DNA from 3 places in the Pseudarthrobacter sp. NPDC059871 genome. Region 2 is predicted to be linked to each of the others. Evidence: predicted binding sites of a transcription regulator. Region 2 holds the regulator's gene; each other region holds the start of a gene.

Region 1 (4,108 bases), on a different contig from region 2:
GCTGGACGCCGACGCGGTCTCCCTGCCGGAGCTTCTTCCAGTGCGGCGCCGGCGTTGCCCGGCGCAGCGGTGCTTCAGCGGTCTGGTGCTTTGCGCTTCGTGCCATGTTTGTCCCCTTAGCCGGCCGGAGAGGTGCCTTCCCTCCGCGCTTCACGCTACGGAACAAAGGTGAACGGCAAGTGAGCGCAACCTGTGAAAACGGCGGCAGGTGCACCAACCGGGAACACCGGTGTCAGGAGTGCTGTACCCCAAGGGAAGCGAGGCGTTCCTCCAGGACCTGGGCCACGCCGTCGTCGTCAAAATGGGGCGCCTGCTGCCCCGCAGCGCGGATGGCCTCGGGGTGGCCGCTGGCCATGGCGTAGCCGTGCCCGGCCCAGCGGAGCATCTCGATGTCGTTGGGCATGTCCCCGAATGCCACCACGTCCGCGGCGCCGATTCCCAGCGCGGCCGCGTACTCAGCGAGGGTGACGGCTTTGTTGACGCCGGGAAGGGACAGTTCCAGCATGGCGACGCCGGGCGAGGAGTGCGTTGCGGCGGCCAGGTGTTCGACGGCGGGGGAAACCTCGGCGAGGAAGTCATCGGGGGTGCCGTCGCGGACGATGGCGAGGAACTTCACCACGGCGTCTTCCGCGGTGAGCGTTTCGCGGAGCGGCGCCGGGGTGAACTGGGCGAGCAGTTCGCTCGATTCGTTCTCGATGAAGCCCGGTTCGAGGTGGAAACCGGTGAGGGTTTCGGCGGCGAACAGCGCAGCGGGGCGGAGGTCCTTGATGATGCGGCGGATTTCCAGGACGGCGTCGATGGCCAGGGTGCGGGCGGACACCAGACGGTCGGCTTCCAGGTCCCAGACCACGGCGCCGTTGGAGCAGATGACGCGGCCGGTGTGGCCCAGCTGTTCCTCGAGCGGGTGCAGCCAGCGCGGCGGCCGGCCGGTGACGAAGACAAGCTCGACGCCGGCGGTGCGGCAGGCGTGGAAGGCGCGGATGGTGCGGGGGCTGATTTTCCCGTCGTGCCCGAGGATCGTTCCGTCAATATCGCTTGCCACCAACCGCATGCTGCCAGTCTACGTGGATTGCCGGATGGCACCTGCGTTTGCGGGCTTCGCCGGGATGGCCCGGGGGTTCCCCTACTACCGGCGCGTAGCGTAGCGCCGCGTTTTGCGGCAGGAGCATACTGGAAACGCCGCCCAACACGATGGCGCTCGGCCTTGGGGCGGCACCGTCACCGGCACTCCCGGGAAATCTGCCGGCATCTGGCGAAGGCGGGACATCCCGTTCCCGCGCTGCGCATCCCTGAGGAAAACACAGGTCTCAGAGGGGCAGAGGATCAACGATGAACCGCACAAAAAATGGGGTACTTTCCGTAGCCGCGGCAGTGCTTGCGCTGGGGCTCGCACCGGGGACTGCCGTGGCACACGGCGGATCCGGGCACGGAGGGTCCGACAAGGGTGATGACTGGCGGAACAATGACGACCAGCGCCGGCTGGTCAGGGTACTGCGCCACGTCACGGACGACTACCGCTGGCTGGAGAATGCCGAGGCGGACGGCTACAAGAAGATCACCGAATGCATCGATATGAAGGGCGTGGGGGCGATGGGATTCCACTACGCCAAGCAGGAGCTGATCGATGACAAGACCCAGGCCCGCAAGCCCGAGGTCCTCGTCTACATGCCGGACCGGAACGGGCGGTACCGGCTGGTGGCTGCCGAGTTCATTTCGACCGCGAAGAACCGGCCCTCGATTGCCGGGCTGAAGTTCGAAGACGGCCCGTTCCCGGGTTCCTTCGCACTCCATGCGTGGGTCTGGCGGGACAACCCGGACGGCATGTTTGCGGCGTTCAACCCGGACCTGAGCTGCCCGAAGTAGACAGCTGACGCAATACCGGCCGGACGGTAGCACCCGCGGCATTCACCCAATGCCGCGGGCGCATTGTCGGCGTCCGGCGCTACACTGAACTTATCGAACATATTTTCGAATAAGGGTGTGTTGTGGGCGTTATTGTCGGGCCTCGCGTGATAGATGCAGGCGCGTCGCTGTTCTCGGTATTGATCTCCCCCGTGGCAGTCGCTGCCGGCTTTCCATCGCCGGCACAGGACTACTTCGACGGGCGGATCGACCTGAACGCGCACCTGATCAAGGACATCACCAGCACCTTTGTTGTCCGGGTCACCGGCAACTCCATGGAGGGTGCCGGCATCAGCGACGGCGATGAACTGATCGTCAACAGGGCCCTGGAACCCAAGGATGGCTCGGTGGTAATTGCCGTGCTGGACGGCGAACTCACCGTCAAACGCTTGCGCATCACTGCCGCCGGGATCGTCCTGCAGGCGGAGAATCCCCGGTACCAGGACATCAAGGTGTCGGCGCTGTCCGAACTGACCATCTGGGGTGTCGCCACCAGGTGCCTGCACCATGTCTAAGGCTCACCGTGGCTAAACCTGCGCTGATGCGCCACATGCCGCAGATCGCCCACGTGGACGTCAACTGTTTCTACGCTTCAGCGGAACGGGCCTTCGACCCCTCGCTGGAGGGCCGTCCACTGGTGGTCCTGTCCAACAACGACGGCTGCGCCGTCACCCGCTCCCCCGAGGCGAAGGCACTCGGTATCACCACCGGCGAACCCTGGTTCAAGCTCGCGCCCCGGGCCAAGGAGTGGGGCCTCGTGGCGAAATCCAGCAACTACGAACTCTACGGCGACATCAGCGCCCGGGTCATGGAGCTGCTCGGCAGGTACTCGGCCTGGCTGGAGGTCTATAGCATCGACGAAGCTTTCCTGGGGGTTAAAGGGGACGCCAGCCAGTTACTCCCCCTCGGACGGACCATCAAGGACGCCGTCCGCCGGCACGTGGGCGTTCCGGTGTGCGTGGGCATTGCACCCACCAAGACGCTCGCCAAGCTCTGCAACAAGTGGGCCAAGAACAACCCGGCCTTTGGCGGGGTCTGCTTGTGGGAGGCGGTACCCCACGATGTCCGGGACAGCCTCCTGGCCCGGCTGCCCGTTGATGAGATCTGGGGCATCGCCGGAAGGCTGACCAAGCGGCTCAACGTCCTGGGGATCTTCACAGTCCAGGACCTGGTCAGCGCCGATCCGGTGATGATCCGGGACAAGTTTTCGGTGGTGCTGATGCGCACCGTCCTCGAGTTGCGGGGCACCCCCTGCATCCCCATGGAGGAGGAGCGTATCGGCCGGGACCAGCTCATTTTTTCGCGATCGTTTGCCACGCCGGTCGCCAGTACCGACGGCCTGCGGCAGGTGCTGAGCATTTACGGGCAGCAAGCGAGCGCGAGGCTATCCAAGCACGGGTTGCAGGCAAAAGTACTCACCGCATTTGCCGCCACGTCACCGTTCCGCCAACAGGAGCAGGCTTACCCGTCCGTGTGCGTGTCGCTGCCAATACCGACGGCGGACCCGCTGCTGCTGACCAGGGCAGCGCATGCCCTGCTCCCCCATATCAGGGACGGCCTCAAATATGCCAAGGCGGGCATCATGCTGACCGACCTGCGGCCCAGCGGCAACCAGCCACCGCTGGAGCCGTTCGAAAACCCGCATGAAGAACGCGGCATCGGCCCGCTGCTGGAGGACGTCAGCCGGCGCTTCGGCCGCGGGGCCATCGGGCTGGGACATGCGGGCATCAAGTCCGGCCTCGACTGGACCATGAAACGGGACATGCGCTCGCCGCGGTACACCACCCATTGGGACGAACTTCCGGTGGTCAAGGCCGCCTAAGACGCAGACCCGCCACGATCGTCGCCACGGGTCCCTCCGACCGGCGGCAGTCCCCAGCACGGCCCAGCCAGCGGTGCGGCAGAACCGCCCGCCAGCCTGCTACTCGCAGGTAAGCTCCGCATGGAGTTTCTGCACGCGGGCCTTGATGTCGTCCCGGACGAGGCGCATCCGTACCATGCCTTCGATGCCGGTTCCTTTCGCGTCAGTTGCTGCCGGAGCGGCCATGGGCCAGCCCGGTGGGTAAGCCAACCAGCACAGGCTCGGGTGTGCCGCAGCAGCCGCCCGCAGGGGAGGACGACGGCGTGACGGCACCTGCCGCCGTCGTCATTCCATCAGTGGCGGGGACGTCGCAGCTGCTGCCGGCGTCAGTGGAGCAGACGCCGG
Region 2 (4,108 bases):
AACTGAATCCAAGGAAACGGCCGGCGGGCAGCTCGTCATCGAGCTGCTCGACCGGGCCGTTTCCGCCATGGGCGGCCAAAGCCGCTCCGGGCAGCATGAGATGGCGCGGCAGGTGGCCCAGGCCATCGAAACCGGAAACCACCTGCTGGTGCAGGCCGGGACCGGTACCGGAAAGTCGCTGGCATACCTGATCCCGCTGATCGCCCATGCTCTTGAGAGCAACAAGCCGGCGCTGGTGTCCACGGCCACCCTCGCCCTGCAGACGCAGATTGTTGGCAGGGACCTGCCGCGGCTCCTCAAGGCCATCACCCCGGCCCTCGACCGGCCCGTCAAGGTGGCGCTGGTCAAGGGCCGGTCCAATTACGTGTGCCGGCACAAGCTGGAAGGCGGGTTCCCCTCAGAGGAACCCTCGGAGGGGCAGCTCTTCTCCCTCGGTGAGGACACCAGCGTGCCGCACTTCGCCGCAGCTGCCGGCGGGCCGCAGTCCCAGCTTGGAAAGGAAGTGGTCCGGCTCCGGGAATGGGCGGAAAAGACGTCCACCGGAGACCGGGACGAGCTCCTGCCCGGCGTGACGGACCGTGCCTGGAAGCAGGTTTCGGTGACGTCCATGGAGTGCCTGGGCTCCCAGAAGTGCCCCCTGGCCGAGGAATGCTTCAGCGAGCTGGCCCGCCAGGACGCTGCCGAGGCCGACGTCGTGGTGACCAACCATGCCATGCTCGCAGTCAGCGCGTTCGAGGGACTCGCGGTGCTGCCGGAGTACGACGTTGTGGTGGTGGATGAGGCCCACGAGCTGCAGGACCGGGTTACCGGTGCAGTGTCCGGCCAGCTCTCCGTCGCCATGGTCCACGCCGCTGCCTCAGGCGCCCGCAAGCACACAGCGATCACCGTGGACGCGCTCAACGCTGCCGCGGCGAACCTGGAGTTGGCCCTTGCCGGCGTGCCAAGCGGGCTGCTTCCCAACGGACTGAACGATGAGCAGCTCGACTGCGTGGACCAGCTGCGCGAGGCCTGCAGGGCGGCGCTGTCCGACTCCAAGGGAGACAGCAGCAACACGGCCGACGGCGGCAGGCAGCTTGCGCGTTCACGCCTGATGCTCATCCTCGAACTGTCCGAACGGCTTTTGGCGGCAAGGGAGAACCGCGAGGTCGTATGGATTTCGCGCGCCGGAACCTTCGACCCCGGCCAGGGCTACTCACAACCTGACGACAACGCCCCTGCGCTGGTCAACATCGCGCCGCTGTCCGTGGCCGGGAGGCTTCGTGAGGGGCTCTTCGCCGGGCATACAGTGGTCCTGACGTCCGCAACCCTGGCCATCGGTTCTGCCTTCGAGCCCGCAGCCGGGGGATTGGGCCTGGTGGGCGAAGGGGCGCCGGCCTGGACCGGGATCGACGTCGGCTCGCCGTTCGACTATCCCAAGCAGGGCATCCTGTACGTGGCCGGGCACCTGCCCAAGCCGGGCCGGGGTGCGTCGCCGGAATCACTTGCAGAGCTGGAGGCACTGATCCGCGCCTCGAACGGCGGGGCGCTGTGCCTGTTCTCCTCACGGCGGGCGGCCGAAGAGGCAGCCGAAGCCCTCCGGCCCAAGCTGGGCATGACGGTCCTGTGCCAGGGCGACTCCACCATGACGGCCCTCGTCAAGCAGTTCGCCGACGAACCGGATACGTGCCTGTTCGGCACCATGTCGCTCTGGCAGGGCGTCGACGTCCCAGGGGTTTCCTGCCGCCTGGTGGTCATCGACCGGATCCCCTTCCCCCGCCCGGACGACCCCCTCATGACCGCCCGCTCCCGGGCCGTGGCACAGGCCGGCGGCAACGGCTTCATGTCCGTCTCAGCCACGCATGCCGCCATCCGGCTGGCCCAGGGCGCCGGCAGGCTGATCCGCTCCACCGGCGACAAAGGCGTAGTGGCGGTCCTCGATTCCCGGCTGGCCACGGAACGCTACGCCGGGTTCCTGCGCGGCGCCCTGCCGCCCTTCTGGGCCACCACGGACCGCACGACGGCGATCGCGGCCTTGGAGAGGCTGGCCGGGGAAACGCTTTAGGCACCCCCTGGAATGCCGATAAGGAAGGCGCCGTTCCCCGGAACGGCGCCTTCCTTATCGGCTGGACTCCTGCGGCCAGCTGTTGACCGGCGGCCCCGCTACAGCGAGCGGAGGACCGAAACCACCTTGCCCATGATGGTGGCATGGTCGCCAAGGATCGGTTCGTACTGCGTGTTCTGGGGCAGCAGCCACGTGTGGCCGTCCCGCTGGCGGAACGTCTTGACCGTGGCTTCGTCGTCCAGGAGCGCTGCAACAATGTCGCCGTTCGCGGCATCGGCCTGGCGCCGGACCACCACCCAGTCACCGTCGCAGATAGCGGCGTCCACCATGGAATCACCGGCCACCTTCAGCATGAACAGTTCGCCCTGGCCGACCAGCTGGCGCGGGAGCGGCATAACGTCTTCCACCACCTGGTCCGCGAGGATGGGGCCGCCGGCGGCGATGCGGCCGACGAGGGGCACCATGGCCGTGTCCAGCGCGGTGGGCAACTCCGTGACGGACGCCGTGATGCCCGTGGAGGCTGCAGCCGCGGGTTCCGCTGCCTGCCTGCCTCCCTTGCCGGCCGTCCCGCCGTCGAGGGTCAGCGGCATCAGGACTTCCATGGCCCGGGGCCGCTTCGGATCACGCCGCAGGTAGCCCAGCTTTTCCAGCTGCGAGAGCTGGTGGGTGACGCTCGAGAGGCTGGCCAGCCCTACGGTGTCACCGATCTCGCGCATGGACGGCGGGTAGCCGTTGACGTTGACCGAACGCTGGATGGTTTCGAGGATTTTCTTCTGCCGCGGCGTCAAGCCCTTGGCTGTCCTTTTCGGCTGCGAGGTCGCCCTGCCCCCCGTGGCTGCTGCTGCCATGTTCGCCGTTGCCTTTCGGTTGCCACCGGGCGTTCAACTGCACCGGACTTAGTGTTCCCGCCGTCAATGTCAGACCCTGCTGATCAACTTCAGGAGTGGATGTTCCTGCCTCCAAACGTAGGTCAGCCACATAGCTTTTTCAAACATTTGTTCTAGCGAGTCTCGACATTGTTCGTCCATAGGTGCTAAAACTGAATCAAGCAGTATTCGAATATGTGTTCTAACCGCGCCAGTAGCCGTTCGAACACGGAGCCGGTCAGGCAGCACCATGGGGCGGCACCAGCAGGCAACACCAACAGACGCAGTACGGTCCAGGAGGGCTAAGGTCATGTCAGCTACATCCGCTTTCAGGTCACACGGTTTCGACGTTCACGGCAACGGTGCCCGGGCTCAGCAGGCGGCGCGGGAAGGCCAGGTGCCGGTCCAGCGGAACTCTGCCAGTGGACGCCGCGGCCAGGCGCCGCTGCCACCACTGCGCCTCACGCGGCGGGGCAAGGTGGTCCTGATCGGGATTCCCCTGGTGCTGCTGGCGGCGCTCCTGCTGTCACTTGCCGGCTTCTTCAACTCCCCGGCCAAGGCCTCCGACTCCGCAGCGGACCTCACCGTGACCCCCACCGTCACGGTCACCGTGCAGCCGGGTGAGTCCCTGTGGGGGATCGCCTCCCACCTCGCGCCGGAGCGGGACGCCAGGGACGTCGTGGCAGATATCGTGCAGCTCAACAACCTGTCCGCCGGGAAGATTCTCCCAGGACAGCAGCTGTACATCCCCACGCGCTAAGCATTGTGCGCGGCACGTCTCCCCGGCTGAATCGAAGCACCGGAACAGCGGGTGTGCCGCCCGGAGCAGACCCTGCATGGGCGGGCGCGGGCCGTCACATTTTCGAGCGACCGCACCTCCCACTAAACTGTTCAGGTGAATGACCAGCTTGAACGCCTGAACCGGCTTCCCCTCCGCAGCAACCTCCGGGGCCTCACGCCCTACGGTGCCCCGCAGCTGGATGTCCCCATCCTCCTCAACGTCAACGAGAACACCCATGGTGTCCCGGCCGACGTCACAGCCGCCATCACGGCGGCCGTCGCGGCGGCAGCCGCCGGCCTAAACCGCTACCCGGACCGGGAATTCACTGAGCTCCGCAAGGCCCTCGCCGAGTACCTGGGCCACGGCCTGGACGAGGCCAACGTGTGGGCAGCAAACGGCTCCAACGAAGTGCTCCAGCAG
Region 3 (4,108 bases), on a different contig from region 2:
GCTCGGCCTCGACTGGGACCCCGCCACGGCAGGCGCCGCAGACGATCTTGTCCCCGGGCTGACGGTGGAAGCAGTCACGGATGCCCTGCTCGAAACGTACGCGGGCCATGCCACCCTGGCTTCGGCGCCGTTCGGCAGCCTGGGGGCATGACCCGCGTCTACTGGATCTCCAGTGTCTGGGCGCGGCATCGGGCAAGTAATGCCCTAGGCGCCCGCATTGTCCCGGGCTAGGCCGCCAGGCGGTTCTTGACCTCTGCAGCGGACGGATTGGTGGCCGCCGTGCCGTCCGGGAACAGGACAGTGGGAACGGTGCGGTTGCCGCCGTTGATCTGCTCCACGAGCTCGGCGGTGCCTTCCACTTCCTCGATGTTGATTTCGGTGTAACCGATGCCCTGCGCGTCAAGCTGCTTCTTCAGCCGGTTGCAGTAGCCGCACCAGGTGGTGGAAAACATGGTGATGGTGCCGGTTTCGGGAGTGAAATCCACAGGGTTCTCCTCTGGGTTGGGTGAAGGTTTCGTCCGGGACAACGGTAGCGTGCCCGCCGGTATTCCCCGGCGTCCGGACGCCGGGACGCTGCCCGGATGACAGTATGTGGCGCCGATGGCATGCTGGACCCATGTGTGGACGCTACGTAATGGCACGCGCCGTGGGGGACCTCCTGGCAGAATTCGACGCCGAACTGGAGGACGAGGTGAGCATTCCGCCATCGTGGAATGTAGCCCCCACCGATGCTGTCCCCATCGTCCTGGAGCGGTTGGTTGAGGACGGCCCGGGCCCCCGCCAGGTCCGGCAGTTGCACGTCGCCCGCTGGGGCCTGGTTCCTTCCTGGGCCAAAGACCCCGGCATCGGGTCCAAAATGATCAATGCCCGCAGCGAGTCAGTGCTGGAGAAGCCGGCCTTCCGGAAGGCAATCAAGTCACGGCGCTGCGCCGTCCCCGCCGATGGCTACTACGAGTGGAAGCAAGGCCCCGGGAAGTCCAAGCAGCCGTACTATGTGCACCCCGGCGCAGGCAGGGGGCTGGCGTTCGCGGGCCTCTACGAATGGTGGCGCGATCCGTCGGTGCCGGCGGGGGAGCCCGGCCAGTGGCTGCTTTCCACGTCCATCCTGACGGCGGACACCCCGCCGCCGGGCTCCGAATCGACCGTGTTCGGGAAACTGACCGCACTCCATGACCGGGTGCCGCTGCCCATGGACAGGGACACCATGCAGGCCTGGCTTGATCCGCAGGCTGATGACGCCGCCGCCCTGGTGGATATGGTGCGGTCCGGGGTCAAGGATGTGGCCGCCGACTGGCACGTGGAGTCCGTGGGCAAAGAGGTGGGCAACGTCCGCAACAACGGTCCGGAGCTCATCCGGCCCGTGGAGGCTCTCTTCTAGCAGCCCGGACCGCCGGAACCGGAACTCAGACGGTGACCGTCCCGTCGTCGTCCACTGCCCAGGTGGGGTTGTACGCAACTTCCCAGCGGAAACCGTCCGGATCGGAAAAGTACCCCGTGTAGCCGCCCCACGGCTGGGTGACCGGTTCGCCGGTAACTGCAGCCCCGGCGGCCTTCGCCTCGTCCAGGACCCGGTCCACCTCATCGGCGGCATGGACGTTATGGCTCAAGGTGATGCAGGGGACCGGCCCGGGAGCGTCAACCCCGGCCTCGGCGTGCATCTGGCCCGCATCCCACAGGGAAAGCACCAGCCCGTGGTTGGCCTGGATGAAAACGACTTCGCCGGGGACCTCCCGGTGCACGGGCCACCCGAGACCGTCCACATAGAAGGCCCGGGAGGCCGGAACACTGCGGACACCTAGCGAGATGAAGTCGACTCTGGGTTGCATGCTTCGATACTGTCAGAAGATGGCAACAATTCAAGGAAACGACCGGGATGCACTGGCCGACAAGGAACAGCTCGCCGCAGTCCGAATTGCCGTGGATGAGGTGGACGACCAAATCGTCACCCTCATAGCGCGCCGCGAACGCCTGATCAGGATCGCCGGCACCCTCAAGGGTGACGACGCCGAAGTCCGTGCCCCTGACCGCGTGGAGAAAATCATCCAGCATGTCCGCTCGGCAGCCGAGAAGAAGGACATCGACCCGGACATCGTGGAAGCGACGTACCGGGCCATGATCTCCGGATTCATCGAACTGGAGCTCCGGGTCCACCACGAAGACAACGGCTGACCCGCCAGGGCCACCCCTCATTGCCCTGCAGCTGCAACGCTGCGGGGAGCCCTAGAGGTTTTCGTCCACCTTCACGCCGGACTGGAACTGCCGCCCGTCAGCCTCGCTGAAGCCTGTCATCACATGGCCCTTGCCGAGGCCATTGATTGCTGCCATGGGGAAGTTCCCTGTAATGGTGCTGCCTGAATGGCTCACGCCGCCCAGGTCATAGTTCTCCTCACAGTTCTGTTCGTGGTTAAACGAAAAGAAGGCTATGGCCTCCCCGTTCATGAATTCAATGCCCAGCCGCCGCTGGGATGAGTAGTCCGGACTCGCCGCCACAAGACCCACCACATAGGCGCCGGAACCGGGGATGTTGCCGTCTATATCGAACGTGGCCACCAGTGTGGAGTCCTGTGCCTTGATGCTGACTTGTTTGAGGAGTGCGTCAGAGGTGCTCATGCACCCATCCTGCTCCCTGCAGAACTGTCAGTCCACCCCCTGAACCACGATTCTATGCATTGGGTGGAGCCGGGCGTAGACTGGAGTTATTCGAACACATATTCGAATCTTTTCCCCAGTTTGCAGTACCAGCCAGTCCCGGAGGCGCCATGGGCATGTTCAGCGAATCAGTTGATGTTGCCTGCACTCCGGACGGCCTTCCCCAGAGCCTTGTATGGGCGGGGCGTACCTATGACATCTGCGCCGAGCCCCTCCGATGGTTCGAACGCAGGCAATGGTGGGCTGAGGAAAGCAGGGTACCGCTGGGAAGCGGACCCGGGATGGTGGACCACGAAATCTGGCGGATCCAGGTCCTGCCCCAGGCTTTGCCGGGTCACCGGCCCGGCAGCGAAAGCCAACCCATGGAACCACTCACTCTCGACCTCACCCGGCACATCGGCAGCGGCAGGTGGCGGCTGCTGCGCATCCACGACGCCCTTCGACCCAGAACAGCATGAGTTTCACGCACCTGCATGTCTCCACCGCCTTCAGCGCACACTATGGAGTCTCCTGGCCGGAGGAATTGGCCCAGGCCGCCGCTGACGACGGCGCCTCCGCGCTGGCCTGCACGGACCGCGACGGGCTATACGGCACCATTAAGCACCTCAAGGCCTGCATGGCCGCGGGGATAGACCCCATCGTAGGGGTGGACCTTGCAGTGCTGGACGACGACGGCGATCGCCGCACCGAGATCGCTGGACGGGTTGTGGTGCTAGCCAAGGGGCACAACAACGGTGCCGGCTACCGGGCGCTGTGCCGGCTCATCTCAGATGCCCACGCCAGGACGTCAGGCAAGGCGGGGGGTACGGTGCCCGTCGCCGTTACCCGGGCAGAGCTGGCCTCAAGGACCCTCGACCCCCAAACACTCAAACCAGTCCTGGTGGTCCTCATTGGGCCGGACTCCGACGTTGGGCGTGCCATGGGCGGTAGGCGGTACCTGCGTCCGCGCACCCTGTTCAAGCAATGGCTCGATGCCATGCCCACAGGGACAGTGGTGGCAGAGATTGTTTCCCAGCTCAGCGCTCCCGGGTCACCCCTGAGCACCGCCCACGCAGTAAGGATGCTCCGGCTCGCCGAAGAACACCGTGTTCCTGCGGTCCTCACCAATGCGGTCAGGTACTGCGGAGCGGACGGAGCGCCCACAGCTGACGTCCTCGACTCCGCACGCACGCTCAAATCCCTCCCCGAACTGGCCGGCGAACCCCTCCTGCAGCCCACCGGCCAGGGATGGCTGAAAACCTCAGGCCACATGCGCCGGCTTGCCCAGGAAGTCATTTCCGCGGCAGGCTACGGCGCCGCAGACCTCACTCAGCTCCTTGCGCAGACTGAGGCGCTCGCCGATGCCTGCCGGATCGATCCTGCCAGTGACATGGGGTGGAAGCAGCCGGTAGTTCCGGAAGCGTCCATCATCGGGATCGACCAGGACCCCGCCCAGGAACTGGTCCAGCGGTGCCATGCC

The links. The regulator LexA, encoded in region 2, represses DNA repair genes until DNA is damaged. The targets are predictions, from matches to a motif close to TCGAACANNTGTTCGA.
Region 1: a site for LexA is predicted at 1,957-1,972, ahead of ACFV4R_RS03445 (LexA family protein). Genes of this name have one in related genera too.
Region 3: a site for LexA is predicted at 2,701-2,716, ahead of ACFV4R_RS11570 (DUF6504 family protein). Genes of this name have one in related genera too.

Annotation. Positions count from the first base shown of each region.
Region 1 is NZ_JBHWJV010000002.1:151,460-155,567, reverse strand. It holds gene ACFV4R_RS03460 (hypothetical protein) at 1-106, opposite strand, end outside; gene ACFV4R_RS03455 (HAD family hydrolase) at 233-1,051, opposite strand; gene ACFV4R_RS03450 (hypothetical protein) at 1,330-1,863, shown strand; gene ACFV4R_RS03445 (LexA family protein) at 1,986-2,417, shown strand; gene ACFV4R_RS03440 (Y-family DNA polymerase) at 2,444-3,724, shown strand; partial or broken gene ACFV4R_RS03435 (low molecular weight phosphatase family protein) at 3,824-3,913, opposite strand; gene ACFV4R_RS03430 (FAD-dependent oxidoreductase) at 3,927-4,108, opposite strand, start outside.
Region 2 is NZ_JBHWJV010000013.1:115,977-120,084, forward strand. It holds gene ACFV4R_RS17455 (ATP-dependent DNA helicase) at 1-2,041, shown strand, start outside; gene lexA (transcriptional repressor LexA) at 2,140-2,889, opposite strand; gene ACFV4R_RS17465 (LysM peptidoglycan-binding domain-containing protein) at 3,218-3,667, shown strand; gene ACFV4R_RS17470 (histidinol-phosphate transaminase) at 3,803-4,108, shown strand, end outside.
Region 3 is NZ_JBHWJV010000007.1:191,701-195,808, reverse strand. It holds gene ACFV4R_RS11600 (biotin/lipoate A/B protein ligase family protein) at 1-151, shown strand, start outside; gene ACFV4R_RS11595 (mycoredoxin) at 228-485, opposite strand; gene ACFV4R_RS11590 (SOS response-associated peptidase) at 617-1,378, shown strand; gene ACFV4R_RS11585 (VOC family protein) at 1,404-1,826, opposite strand; gene ACFV4R_RS11580 (chorismate mutase) at 1,846-2,169, shown strand; gene ACFV4R_RS11575 (hypothetical protein) at 2,221-2,610, opposite strand; gene ACFV4R_RS11570 (DUF6504 family protein) at 2,760-3,107, shown strand; gene ACFV4R_RS11565 (DNA polymerase III subunit alpha) at 3,104-4,108, shown strand, end outside.